DNA from 3 places in the Pseudoalteromonas sp. ECSMB14103 genome. Region 1 is predicted to be linked to each of the others. Evidence: predicted binding sites of a transcription regulator. Region 1 holds the regulator's gene; each other region holds the start of a gene.

The links. The regulator MetJ, encoded in region 1, represses methionine synthesis genes. The targets are predictions, from matches to a motif close to TAGACGTCTAGACGTCTA.
Region 2: the regulator MetJ is predicted to act here: its motif matches at 1,947-1,964, upstream of RF53_RS02115 (methylenetetrahydrofolate reductase).
Region 3: the regulator MetJ is predicted to act here: its motif matches at 2,280-2,297, upstream of metA (homoserine O-acetyltransferase MetA).

The regions. Positions count from the first base shown of each region.
Region 1 covers NZ_JWGY01000001.1:62,217-66,684, reverse strand. Annotated here, with positions in the region: gene metL (bifunctional aspartate kinase/homoserine dehydrogenase II) at 1-743, opposite strand, end outside; gene metB (cystathionine gamma-synthase) at 749-1,978, opposite strand; gene metJ (met regulon transcriptional regulator MetJ) at 2,178-2,498, shown strand; gene RF53_RS00255 (malic enzyme-like NAD(P)-binding protein) at 2,567-3,808, opposite strand; gene rpmE (50S ribosomal protein L31) at 4,429-4,468, opposite strand, start outside.
Region 2 covers NZ_JWGY01000001.1:464,875-469,342, forward strand. Annotated here, with positions in the region: gene RF53_RS02110 (response regulator) at 1-864, shown strand, start outside; gene RF53_RS02115 (methylenetetrahydrofolate reductase) at 950-1,906, opposite strand; gene RF53_RS02120 (M16 family metallopeptidase) at 2,164-4,468, shown strand, end outside.
Region 3 covers NZ_JWGY01000006.1:123,715-128,182, reverse strand. Annotated here, with positions in the region: gene metH (methionine synthase) at 1-196, opposite strand, end outside; gene RF53_RS11580 (homocysteine S-methyltransferase family protein) at 207-1,277, opposite strand; gene metA (homoserine O-acetyltransferase MetA) at 1,267-2,214, opposite strand; gene RF53_RS11570 (M24 family metallopeptidase) at 2,389-3,690, opposite strand; gene ettA (energy-dependent translational throttle protein EttA) at 3,867-4,468, shown strand, end outside.

The sequences.
Region 1 (4,468 bases):
AATCGCGCTAATAGGTTAGCTTGACCTCTACATACTTTATTGTATTTAACCGCTTTACTAACTTTGCGAGGGTCTGTGCTGTATACACCTTGTGTATCAGTCCAAATACACACCTGCTTAGCATGGCAATAATTAGCGAGTAAGGTTGCACTATAGTCACTCCCATTACGGCCAAGTGTAACCGTATCACCCAACGTACTTGATGCAATAAAGCCTGTAACAACATTAATGCAGCCTGGGGTTATAAACTTCGCACATTGCTGCGCATTTTGGGTATGTAACAATTGCCCATTATTTAATGTAAAAAGTGTTCGAGCATCAAGGTCACAAGCATTAATATTTAATTGCGTAAGGTAAAGCGCCAATAAGCGTGCAGACCATACCTCACCATGAGCAAGCAAGGGAGCCTCTTTCAAGCCTTGGTTTTTTATCAATTCACTAATCGCTGTTAGTTCACTATGCAAACGCGTTAAAGCAGTTCGCTTAAGATCTGCATGAAGTAACTGTGTGATTAAATCAGTTTGATGATTATTTAATTGCAGCAATATATCAGCAACGACATGCGTATCTTGTTGCTGATAGCTTTGCCATAACTTTACTAAAGTATCGGTTGTTTTTCCCGCCGCAGATACAACAACACAATCGCCCGGCTGAGTATGCTCTAAAATAATACTCGCAACCCGCTCATACCGCTGAGCCGAACTAAGGCTTGAACCACCAAATTTATGTACTGTTTGTGTCATATTGTTCACCAAAGCGCTGGATGAGCGGCACTTAATTTAATGTCACCGCCTGCTCCTTTGTTTAAATTTGCTTTACTGCCTGGCTTTACAAGCTGAAACACGCGCTCTAAATCAGCTAATAAGTCGTTTATATCTTCTATACCTACTGAAACTCGAATAAGTGTATCGCCCACCCCCGCTTCAAGACGAGCTTTAGGCTCCATGCCAGCATGGGTCATGGTTGCAGGATGGCATATTAGGCTCTCTACTCCGCCCAAAGACTCTGCCAAGCTAAAGTCACGTAAGCTGGTTAAAAACGCCGCAGCATCGTTTACGTCTCCTTTAATATCAAAACTCACCATGCCACCAAAGCCTAGTTGCTGCGCTTTGGCTAATTCATGCTGTGGGTGTGATTCAAGACCTGGGTAATAAACTTGGCGAACAAATTCCGACTTTTCTAGGTATTTAGCAATCGCTAATGCGTTTTCTTGATGCTGCTTTAAACGCACATTTAGTGTTCGCAACCCGCGCAATGTTAAATAACTATCAAATGGCGCACCTGTAATACCTATATTATTTGCCCACCATGCCAGTTCATCGCCCAGCTCTTGTGAAGCAGCAATCACCGCACCGCCCACTACATCTGAATGACCATTGATGTACTTGGTGGTGGAATGTACAACTATATCAACACCAAATTTAATAGGGTTTTGTAATGCTGGTGATAAAAATGTGTTATCGGCGGCGACTAAAGCACCGCACTGTTTAGCAACATCGGTTATTGCTTTAATATCAGTTAAGCGTAGTAATGGGTTACTTGGTGTTTCTATCCAAATTAGCTTAGGTTTAATTGCTAAAATTTTATCTAAACTTTGTGCTTGTGTTAAATCTAAAACTTCTAGCTTGAGCAAACCGCGCTTTTGCAGTGAAGTAAATAAACGATAGCTTCCGCCGTAACAATCATGTGGGATCACTAACGTATCGTCATGATTCAGGATTTGCGTAGCCAAATGAACGGCAGACATACCCGTAGCAGTAATAATACCGCGTGCGCCGCCTTCAAGCTCAGCCAAGGTTTCGGCTAAAATATCACGATTGGGGTTACCACTTCGCCCGTAATCGTATTGACGCTTTGTATCAAAGTCGGCAAACGAATAGGTGGTTGATAAGTAAATAGGTGCGACAACTGCGCCATGATGTTTGTCTGCTTCAACACCACTTCTTACTGCAATGGTTGCTTTATTTTTTTCGCTCATATTCGTCACCTATTTAATTTGGATGTTTAGACGTCTAAAAGAGTAATTTATCTTATTAAAGATGTCAAAACATTTAAAGCTCCAGATGGCTAAACAACTAGTATTTGACTATCTTTTTTAAATCGATAGAATTTCACGCATATTCATATGCATTGTAGTGCATATGAGCAATTATTAATCTGAGGCGACGATACATCTTATGGCTAAATGGAATGGTGAGTATATTCACCCATACGCAGAACACGGGAAAAAATCAGAACAAGTAAAAAAAATTACCGTTTCAATCCCACTAAATGTATTAAAGGTATTAACGGACGAACGCACGCGTCGTCAAATTAATAACTTACGTCATGCAACAAATAGTGAATTACTTTGTGAAGCATTTTTACATGCATTTACCGGTCAACCTTTGCCTAACGACGACGACTTACGTAAAGACAACGCCGAAAAAGTGCCTGAAGAAGTGAAAAAAATAATGCAAGAAATGGGGCTAGAAGTGCCTGTTTTAAACGAAGACTAAACGTAATTTAGACACAAAAAAACCTCAATTAATTGAGGTTTTTTTGTATCTAAATTACGACTTAGTCGTTATTCCATATAGTTTTCTGGTAAATCAATTTGTGCAACACCTGACTCTACAGCAGCTATTGCAACCGCTTTTGCAATGCGTGGTAATAAACGAGGATCCATTGGTTTTGGAATAATATACTTATCACCAAACTCCAGCTTATCAACACCCGCAGCCGTCAGTACTTCAGCAGGTACAGGCTCTTTGGCAATACTTCTTATCGCTTCTACAGCTGCAATTTTCATTTCATCATTTATTGCACTGGCGCGTACATCAAGAGCACCGCGGAATATAAACGGAAAACACAGTACATTATTAACTTGGTTAGGGTAATCTGATCGACCCGTTGCCATAATTAGATCGTTTCGAGCAGAATGAGCCAGTGCAGGATCAATTTCTGGATCTGGGTTTGAACAAGCAAACACAACTGGTTTTTCTGCCATTAATTTTAAATCATCGGCAGCTAATAGATTAGGCCCCGATACACCAACAAATACATCTGCATCTTCAATAACATCTTGCAACGTGCGCTTGTCTGTATTGTTAGCAAAAAGTTTTTTGTATTCATTTAAGTCATCACGACGAGTATGAATAACACCTTTACGGTCAAGCATATAAATGTGCTCGCGCAAAGCACCACACTTAATTAACAGCTCCATACAAGCAACCGCAGCAGCACCAGCACCCAAACACACAATAGTCGCATTTTCGATAGACTTGCCTTGCACCTCAAGCGCGTTCAACATACCCGCAGCAGTTACAATGGCAGTACCGTGCTGATCATCATGAAATATCGGGATACTGCAGCGCTCAATCAATGCTTTTTCTATTTCAAAACACTCTGGCGCCTTAATATCTTCAAGGTTAATTCCGCCAAACGTGTCGGCAATATTAGCAACTGTATTAATAAAGTCTTCAGTAGTGCGGTGTTTCACTTCGATATCAATAGAATCAAGGCCAGCAAATCGCTTAAACAGTAACGCCTTACCTTCCATTACAGGTTTTGAAGCAAGTGGGCCTAAATTACCTAAGCCTAAAATTGCAGTACCATTAGTGATAACCGCAACCATATTCCCTTTACCTGTGTATTTATAAGCGTTTGCAGGATCTGCAGCGATTTCACGTACGGGTTCTGCAACTCCTGGGCTATATGCTAATGCGAGATCTTTTACCGTTTCAGCAGGCTTTGTTAGTTCAATGCTAATTTTTCCTGGAACGGGATGCGAATGATAGTGTAGTGCTTGTTCACGAAAGTCTGACATAACGCGATTGTATCCTGCAATTAAAGTAAAAGTGAGAGGTGAAGTTTAGGCTACGATACCCTTATTATTTTTAAATTCCAAGCAATATCAGGTCTATCCTGTTATATGCTAGTTCGATTAATTTTAAGAGGTTTTTCAATAACTTTTGTAAATTATATCGACACTTTATAAATAAAAATTCATCCAATAACGGATTCTAAAGGCACATTTGTTCTTTCATTATTTTTTATAAAATATCTTAATAAAGTACTATAAAAATAAGCAAAAATAGACTTATTCACATACTTTAAAAACATATAACTTCACGTTAGCTACATTTAACTACTTAGTTAAAAAATGAACTAATTAAAAATATAGAGAATAATTTGCGGTTTGTCTGTAAAGGTTTATGCATATTCAGAATAAGAACAGGAAATAGTTATGCATAGCAGAGAAATATGAAAATCGAGCAATAAGCTAAATAATTTGTTATTTAGTTGTCCTATATTAAAAAACATTGACACCGTTCGTGTAAAACTTAATTTTTTAAATCGAAACGTTATTACTATTAAATTGGTATAACTAAATTAAAAGCATAAAAAAAGCACCCTAAGGTGCTTAATTTAACAAGACAGCAAAAATTACTTCTTGCTACCAAGTGCACCGAAACGCTTGTTGAAA
Region 2 (4,468 bases), 400 kb from region 1:
TTTACTATTCCACTCAATTATTCGACTAAGCAAAATGAGTTTGAAATATCACAAATTAGAGCCAAGCGAGCACTTGTTATTGAGAGTTCAGATAGTCAGTTAACATCATTACAAACGCTGCTTTTAGGTTTTGAAGTAAAATTTGACACTGTAAATAACATCAACCAAGTATTAGACCGGCTAGGCATGCTACATGATTACGATTTTATATTTATAGATTGGCGAACTTTAAATTTAAATCATGATAGTGCTGCGCAGTCTTTGCGCAATAAGCTTAAATTAAATGCAAAAAAGCTAATTGTAATAGCGCCTTGTGAAAATAAAGCGCTAAACGAAAGCCTACTAGGGTTTGGTAATAACACTTATAAAGTACTCATAAAACCAATAATTAAAAGTACTTTGCATAACGTACTTTTACAGATTATGCATATAAAAACACTAAAAAAACCAGAATCACAAGAGAGCTTAAATACACAAAACACACTACAAAAACTGCAAGGCATTCATATTTTATTGGTTGAAGATAACCCGCTCAATCAACAAGTAGCTACACAAATACTGCGTAAAAATGGCTTAATTGTTGATATTGCTAACGATGGGCTTGAGGCATTAGATGCGCTAAAACATAAAACTTACGATGGTGTGTTAATGGACTGCCAAATGCCTAGAATGGATGGTTATACGGCAGCCATAGAAATAAAGAAACAAGCAAAGTTTAAAAATTTACCCATTATTGCAATGACTGCTAATACAAGAGAAACGGATCTATTAAAGGCGCAAGATAGCGGTATGGATGGCTATATTTCAAAGCCCATTAAGGTTGAAAGTATGTTTGAAGTAATAGCAAAGTGGGTGTGTATTTAATTTTTTTGAGTTGTTTACTTAATAAGCTGGTGAGGTAAAAAAGGCAAGCATTAGCTTGCCAAGAAGGGTGTAAATTAGTTTAACTTTACGATATTTGTTTCTCAGCTAGGTTGAGCTCCATAGTTGCTTTTAATAAACGGTATAGGTTAATTGATGCGTCAATTTCTTCTTTACGGTTTGTTAAGCTTTCAATGTTTAAACCCAGTGGCACGTCTAGGTGTGCACAGCTTTTTAAAATTGAATCGAGATTTTCGCGGCAAATACGCACCGATTCACTCAAGGTGTTGTCGGCGTCAAGCATGCGCCATTTGGTCGCCTCAGGAACAGAAATCCCTAGCCATTGCATGAACTCTAGGGTTTTTTCACCGCCACATGGTGTAAACGTGAGTATAATACGTTTTGGTGTAACGCCTTGTGCCTTGCAGGTACGCGCGTAACTTGTTATTAAATCAATAGTAGCTTGAGCATTATAAACCGCTTGCGATATAAAAAATTGGCAACCTTGTGTTGTTTTTTCTATTAAGCGTTCGTGTTCATTACGTTTACTTGCATGTCGCTCTGCAATGGTTACGCCTCCTAAAAAGAAGTCATCACTTTGCTTAGCTAATGTCTTATAAGCGTCAGGTAGGCTTAGTTTAATATCACCTTCCGACGATGGGCTACCCACTAAAACGACATTTTTTAAATCAAACTCGTTTTTAGTTTCATCTAGCCACTTTTTAAATTCAGCCTCACCGCGTTGCGCTACGCTTTTGTAGGTAATTACATCTAGGCGTGATAAGTCTTTTAGCAACTTACTGTACTCACGCGGATCAACCGTTTGTTTAAATGGAAACGGACGAGCCTGATTAGTACGGCTACTCTCATCTTGAATATCGTAAATTACAACACCGTCGTATTCAATTTCGTGTAAGCGGCCTAATAGTTTTTCTGCAATGGTTTTTAACTGCGCTTTATCAGTGCCTATTTTGGGTGGCGTTGTGCCAATAAGATAAACACCTTGATTAGTGTCCTCAATTTTCTCTTGAAGTGATAAAGCCATAATCCTCATTCCAGCTCAATGGTTGATAGATTTAATATAGCAGCCATTTAGACGTCTAGATAGATTTTTTAAGTGAAAGTTTTTCAAGCAACGTGAGGATTATTCATACAAAGGAGTTCCTAAATTAAGTGCATGACACAGTTGTTTACATAATAAAGCGACTGAGGGCTCTTATATTCATTGGCTTTGGGGCATAATTAGTAGTGAAATTGTAAATATTTTGACAACAACTTTGCTCAATTTACTAAAGGACAATTATGAAATTTAAATTATTAGCAACAAGCCTTGCGGTATCACTCGCTTTAACTGGCTGTGCAATGCAAAAAAATGAAACAACACAAGCAGCAAAACAAGAACAAATAAAAACAACTGACGACCGTGTTTTTTCACAAGATTACTTAATTGAAGAGCTTGAGAATGGCTTACGTGTAATGGTTGTAAAAACGGATTACCCTGATGTCGTTTCGTTGCAAATACCCGTTTCTGTTGGCTCGCGTAATGAAGTAGAAGCGGGCAAGACCGGCTTTGCTCATTTTTTTGAACATATGGTATTTAAAGGCTCTAAAAAATTTCCGCAAGACGAATACACCGCCATATTCAAAAATGCAGGGGTTGATAACCGTGCATACACTACCAACGATTACACTAACTACCATTTAAACTTTTCAAAGCAGCACCTTGATAAAGTACTTGAGATTGAAGCTGATATTTTCCAAAACTTAACCTACACCGAAGAGCAATTTAGAACCGAAGCATTGACGGTAAAAGGTGAGTACTTAAAAAATAACGCCAGCCCGATTCGCAAGTTATTAAGTGCTGTGCGTGCAGAGGCTTTTGAAAAGCATACTTACAAACACACCACAATGGGCTTTTTTGAAGACATAGAAGCCATGCCAGACCAAATGGCTTACGGTAAAGAATTTTTTGATAAGTTTTATAAGCCAGAATATGTATCGCTAGTTATTGTGGGTGATGTTGACCTAAAAGCCACAATGGCAATGGTTAAAAAACACTGGGGTGGTTGGGAAAAAGGCAATTACGTTGCCGATATTAAAGCTGAGCCAAAACAGCAAGCTCCTAAATATTTGCATGAACAAAATAAAGCCTTGCCGGGGCATTGGCTATTGGTATCGTATAAAGGTGCTGCGTGGGAACCCGCTAAAAAAGACAGAGCTGCACTTGATTTAATCTCGCAGCTTTATTTTTCAAGTAACTCAGATTTATATCAAGAGCTCGTTGTTGATAAACAAATAGCGAGTCAAATGTTTACTTATAATCCAGAAACCAAAGATCCAGGCTTACTGCATGTATTTGTAAAAGTAGAAAACGCTGATGATTTAGCAAAAGCGCGTGATGCAATTAACCGCACTTATGCAAAAGCCAGAACAGAATTGGTCGATGCACAAAAATTAAGTGACTTAAAGTCTAACCTTAAATATGGCTTTATTAATGGTTTAGATTCGTCGCAAGCAATTGCATCAACGCTTGCAAGTTACATGCATTTTGAGCGCGACCCTGAGGTTATTAACCAGCTTTATAAATCAGCCGACAACATCACCGCTGAGGATATTAAAGCGGTTGCTAATAAATACTTTGTAGATAACACGCGTACTACTGTAACTATGTCGGCACTTGATAAAGCACCGGGGTTTGCAGAAGAGGCGAGTTTAAGTGCAGTAGTTGCAAAACTTGAACAAGCCCCAGAGGCACCTGTATTTAAAGTGCTTGATAAAACCAATAGCTCGCCGCTGATTGATGTAAACTTTTTATTTAATACAGGGGCAGCTGCTGATCCTCAAGGTAAAAAAGGTGTAGCTGCGCTTACCGCCGCAATGCTTGCTCAAGGTGGGTCGCAAAGTACCAGCTACAAAGAAATTCAAAAAGCGCTTTATCCGCTTGCAGGTAGTTTTGGTTACCAGATTGACAAAGAAATGCTGTCGTTCCAAGGGCGTATTCATAAAGATAACGCTGAAACTTGGTATGCACTTGTAAGCGAACAATTACTTAACCCAGGCTTTAGAGACGATGACTTTAAACGCCTTAAAAAAGAAATGATCGACGGTATTAAGTCGGGATTAAAAGCATCTAACGATGAAGAGCTAGGTAAAGAAGTACTCTACAGCACGCTTTACAAAGGCCACCCATTTGAGAGCTACAACTACGGTGATATTTCTGATTTAGAAGCATTAACGCTTGATGATGTAAAAGCATTTTACAATTCAGAGCTTACTCAATCTAAACTAACACTGGGTTTAATTGGCGCCGTGCCAAAAGCGCTTAAAGCAAATATTATGAGCGATTTAGCAACCTTACCTAAAGGCGAGCAAAACCGTTTAAGTATTCCTGATGCGCCAGAGCTTAAAGGCCATCATGCAACGATTGTAGAAAAATCAGCGCAATCGACGGCAGTGTCGTTTGGCTTCCCAATTGATACTATTCGCAGCAGCGAAGATTGGACTGCCCTTTGGCTTGTGCGTTCGTACTTTGGTGAGCATCGTAGTTCTAACTCATACTTATATGAGCGAATTCGTCAAACGCGCGGTATGAATTACGGTGATTACG
Region 3 (4,468 bases), on a different contig from region 1:
CCATGGCCGCTTTTGAGTCCAACATGGCTTCATCCATGTTTATATCTATAACTTGGGCGCCGTTTTCTACTTGTTCGCGGGCAACATTCAGGGCGGTCTCGTAATCTTCTTCCATGATTAAGCGTTTAAACATGGCAGAACCGGTGACGTTGGTACGCTCGCCAACATTGGTAAATACTGCAATTTGCTGTGTCATTGGCGGCTCCTTAATTTAAGTTACAGGCTTCAAGGCCTGATAAACGCATGCGAACATCAAGCTCTGGCAATGCGCGAGGTTTTACCCCTTCAAGCCCTTTAGCAAATGCACGAATATGCTCAGGCGTTGTACCACAGCAACCACCCACAATATTAATAAAGCCCGATTTGCCCCAATCTATAATCTCGGCTGCCATTTCAGGAGCCTCTAGGTCGTACTCACCAAATTCGTTAGGCAAACCGGCATTTGGGTGTACTGAGGTAAATGTTTCGCATACCCGCGAAAGCTCTTCTACGTATTGGCGCAGTAAATCTGGCCCAAGGGCACAGTTAAGGCCAATTGAAATAGGCTTAATATGGCGAATAGAGTTATAAAATGCTTCGGTTGTTTGCCCCGAAAGCGTTCGCCCTGAGGCATCGGTAATTGTGCCCGAGATCATTACGGGTAATGTGCGCCCGGCTTGCTCAAATGCTTCTTCAACTGCGAATGAGGCGGCTTTTGCATTTAGGGTGTCGAATATGGTTTCAATAAGTATTAAATCAGCGCCGCCTTCCATTAATGCAAGGGTAGACTCTACATACGCAGTAACCAGCTTATCAAACGTTACGTTACGGTAACCTGGGTCGTTTACATCTGGCGAGATAGAACAGGTTTTAGATGTTGGCCCTAAAACACCGGCTACATAGCGTGGTTTTTCTGGATTTTTAGCGGTGAACTCGTCACATATTGCGCGCGCGAGTTTGGCCGACTCTAGGTTTACCTCACGGCTTATACTTGCCATGTCGTAATCTTCCATCGAAATGGTGGTTGAGTTAAAGGTATTGGTTTCAATAATATCTGCACCGGCAGTTAAAAAGCCGCGGTGTATATCGGTTATTAACTCTGGCTTAGTGAGGCTTAATAAATCGTTATTACCTTTAATTAGTACGTGCCAATCTTTAAAACGCTCGCCTCGGTAGTCTTCTTCTTCAAGTTTATGAGTTTGGATCATAGTGCCCATAGCGCCGTCTAAAATTAAAATACGCTCTTTAAGCGCTTCACTTAGTTCGGCTTGTTTGTTGGCGGCTGTATTATTCGGCATAGTTGTTAGTCCTCACATCTTGGCTAACTAAATTAATATCATACGGTGTGGTTTGATACACGTAGTAATTTAACCAGTTCGAAAAAAGTAAAAAAGCATGGCTTTGCCACGTTTTTGACGGTTGCTTGCTTGCATCATCATCGGGAAAATAGTTTTCAGGTTTTGGCGCATCTGGGCTTTTTTGTAAATCACGCTCGTACTCCCCTTTTAGGGTGTCGGCATCGTATTCTGGGTGGCCTGTTATAAATACTTGGCTACCCGATTTGTTTTTTAATAAGTAAGCACCCACTCGCTCAGAGCCTGCTAATACAACGAGATCGTCACACGCATTTATTTTTTTTATGTCAATGTGCCCATAACGTGAGTGTGGGACTAAAAAGGTATCGTCAAAACCGCGGGTTAATGCCCCGTGTTTAAAATGGCATTGGTGAGTAAATACGCCACACAGCTTATTGGGTTTTAAGTCGCGCTTTAAATTGTAGCTATGGAATAGCGCTGCATGAGCCGCCCAACACGAAAACAACGTAGAGGTAACGTGTTGCTCTGCCCAATCAATAATGACTTTAAGCTCTTCCCAGTAGGCAACATCTTCATACTCTAAATGCGCAAGCGGTGCGCCTGTAACAATAAGCGCATCGTAGTTGTTATTTTTTACCTCTGAAAAATAGCGGTAAAAGGTATCTAGGTGTTCTTCTGAGTTATTACTGCTGCGGTGAGTGTCTAGGCGCAGCAGCTCTACGTTTACTTGCAAAGGAGAATTTGCAAGTAAGCGAATAAACTGTACTTCGGTTTCTACTTTATTAGGCATTAAGTTTAATATAGCCAAACGCATTGGGCGGATTTCTTGCGTTTTTGCACGGCTTTTTGGCATGACGAATACGTTTTCTTGGCGCAAACGTGCAATGGCTGGAAGCTCATCCTTTACGGTAATTGGCATATTTTTAACTCCTACTCATAAAAACTTGTGCTAATTATGAACTGAAAGCAAAAAATATCAACCTCTAGATGTATAGATGTCTAAATGAATTTATTCATTATTACTTAAGTATGTGGCAAGCAATGAGTCACCCCCTTAAAAAGAGGCTTAACTCACTGCATTTAAAATAATGAACTAATTATTGCCCACTAATATTAAATTTTGCTGAGGGGGAATTAAATACTCAGCGCCGTTTTTGGTAATTACAGCCATTTCTTCAACCGAAATGGTTTTAAACTCGGTGTTGTTTAAAGGCCAACTAAAAAAACCATCAAAAGCAAACACCATTCCTTCTTTAAGTTTACGATGAGCAGCAGGCCTTACTTGGGCACTGCGAGAGCCACCTAAATTGGGCCCGGTATCGTGTGCAACATACCCTACTGGATGGCCGGTACTCCATGGCACAGGCTCTGAGTTGTATTTATTCATTAATACGGTTTGAGCTTGATCCACGTCTATACCCTTTACGCCGGGTTTCATTGCATTAAATGCGGCAAAACCGCTATCTCGGGCATTAATCCAATATTGCTGAATGTTGGCTGGTGCAGAGGTTTCCCCTTCTTTAAGTACATAAGCAAAACGCTGAATGTCACTTACCCAGCGATTGTAGAGCTTTACGCCAAAATCAATTTGAATTACGTCGCCCGGCATAATGACTTTATTTGTAGAATGCGAATGCCCGCGATCGGGACCTGAATTTACGTTAGGATTTTGATCGGCAGCCCATGCATCGGTTACACCTCGTGCTTTCATTTTAGCTTTTAAAAATTTAGCTACATCGGCATCGGTGGTTTTACCCGGAATAATAGTTTTATAAGCCTCTATTTGCCACGTTGCTGAAAGCATTGCGGCCTCTTTCATTATTTTAACTTCAGCAGGTAACTTAATTGAAAGCCATTGATAAACGACTTCTTCAGAAGATACGAGCTTTGCTGTTTGCTTTGCGCCTAATAAGTTAGCTAATTGCTTGTATTGCGAGTGCGATAACCCATCTGCCTGTGCATTAAGATCAGAGACATTTATTGCTACACGCTCAAAGGGTTGTTTTTTTATAAACTCAGCCGCGTATTTTAACGCAGACACACTGCGTGGCACCGAGATCACTTTTTCATGTATGTTTAGCTCGTCGAGTGCTTTTGCTTCGCTTGAAGGTGAGTATGCTACCGAATGAAACGCCCCTTTATTAAAATAAAATAAATATGCCGCTGGCGAACCTGCGTTTTCACAGCCAATATGCTCAGCCAATGGGTCGTTGTTATTTTCTCTACAAACAATAAGCCAAGCATCTACCTTAGCTGCTTTTAAAGCGTTTGGCAGGAGTTTATTTATTCTTTGTTTTCTTATTTCGGGCCAAGGAGAATCGACTGCGCTAGCTTTGGGGTTTGTGGTAAATAACGTAAGCAAAGCCAACATTGTTATTACTTTTTGTATAGTCATGGGTTTTTCTTATTTTTACTATGGTTTAAATACGTTAGCACACCCAAATAAAACTATACATTTAACGAGATAAAACGATAAAGATATATTCCCACTCGCCATTCGTTGACTGTTTCACCTCTCAACAACTACAATACAACATTAAAATTTTTATTATTATTTGAAGGCTTTCCTCCATGGTTTTACCTGATAAGTTTATTTTCTCGATGAGTCGAGTATCTAAAGTTGTGCCGCCTAAGCGTACAATTTTAAAAGATATTTCGTTGCACTTTTTTCCTGGCGCCAAAATTGGTGTGCTTGGTTTAAATGGTTCTGGTAAATCATCATTGCTACGTATTATGGCCGGTGTTGACCAAGACTTTGAAGGTGAGGCACGTCCTCAGCCTGGTACTAAAATTGGTTACTTACCACAAGAGCCAGTACTAGACGAAAGCAAAACAGTACGAGAAATAGTTGAAGAAGCTGTTGGCGAAGTAAAACACGCCCTTAATCGCCTTGACGAGGTGTACAACGAGTACGCAATGGAAGGTGCTGACTTTGACGCACTGGCTAAAGAACAAGGTGAATTAGAAGCAGTTATTCAAGCGCACGATGGTCATAATATCGATAACGTACTAGAGCGCGCTGCCGATGCACTTCGCTTACCTGAGTGGGATGCTAAAATTGAGCACCTTTCAGGTGGTGAACGCCGCCGTGTTGCTATTTGTCGTTTGTTACTAGAAAAACCAGATATGCTTATTCTTGATGAACCAACTAACCACTTGGATGCTGAGTCGGT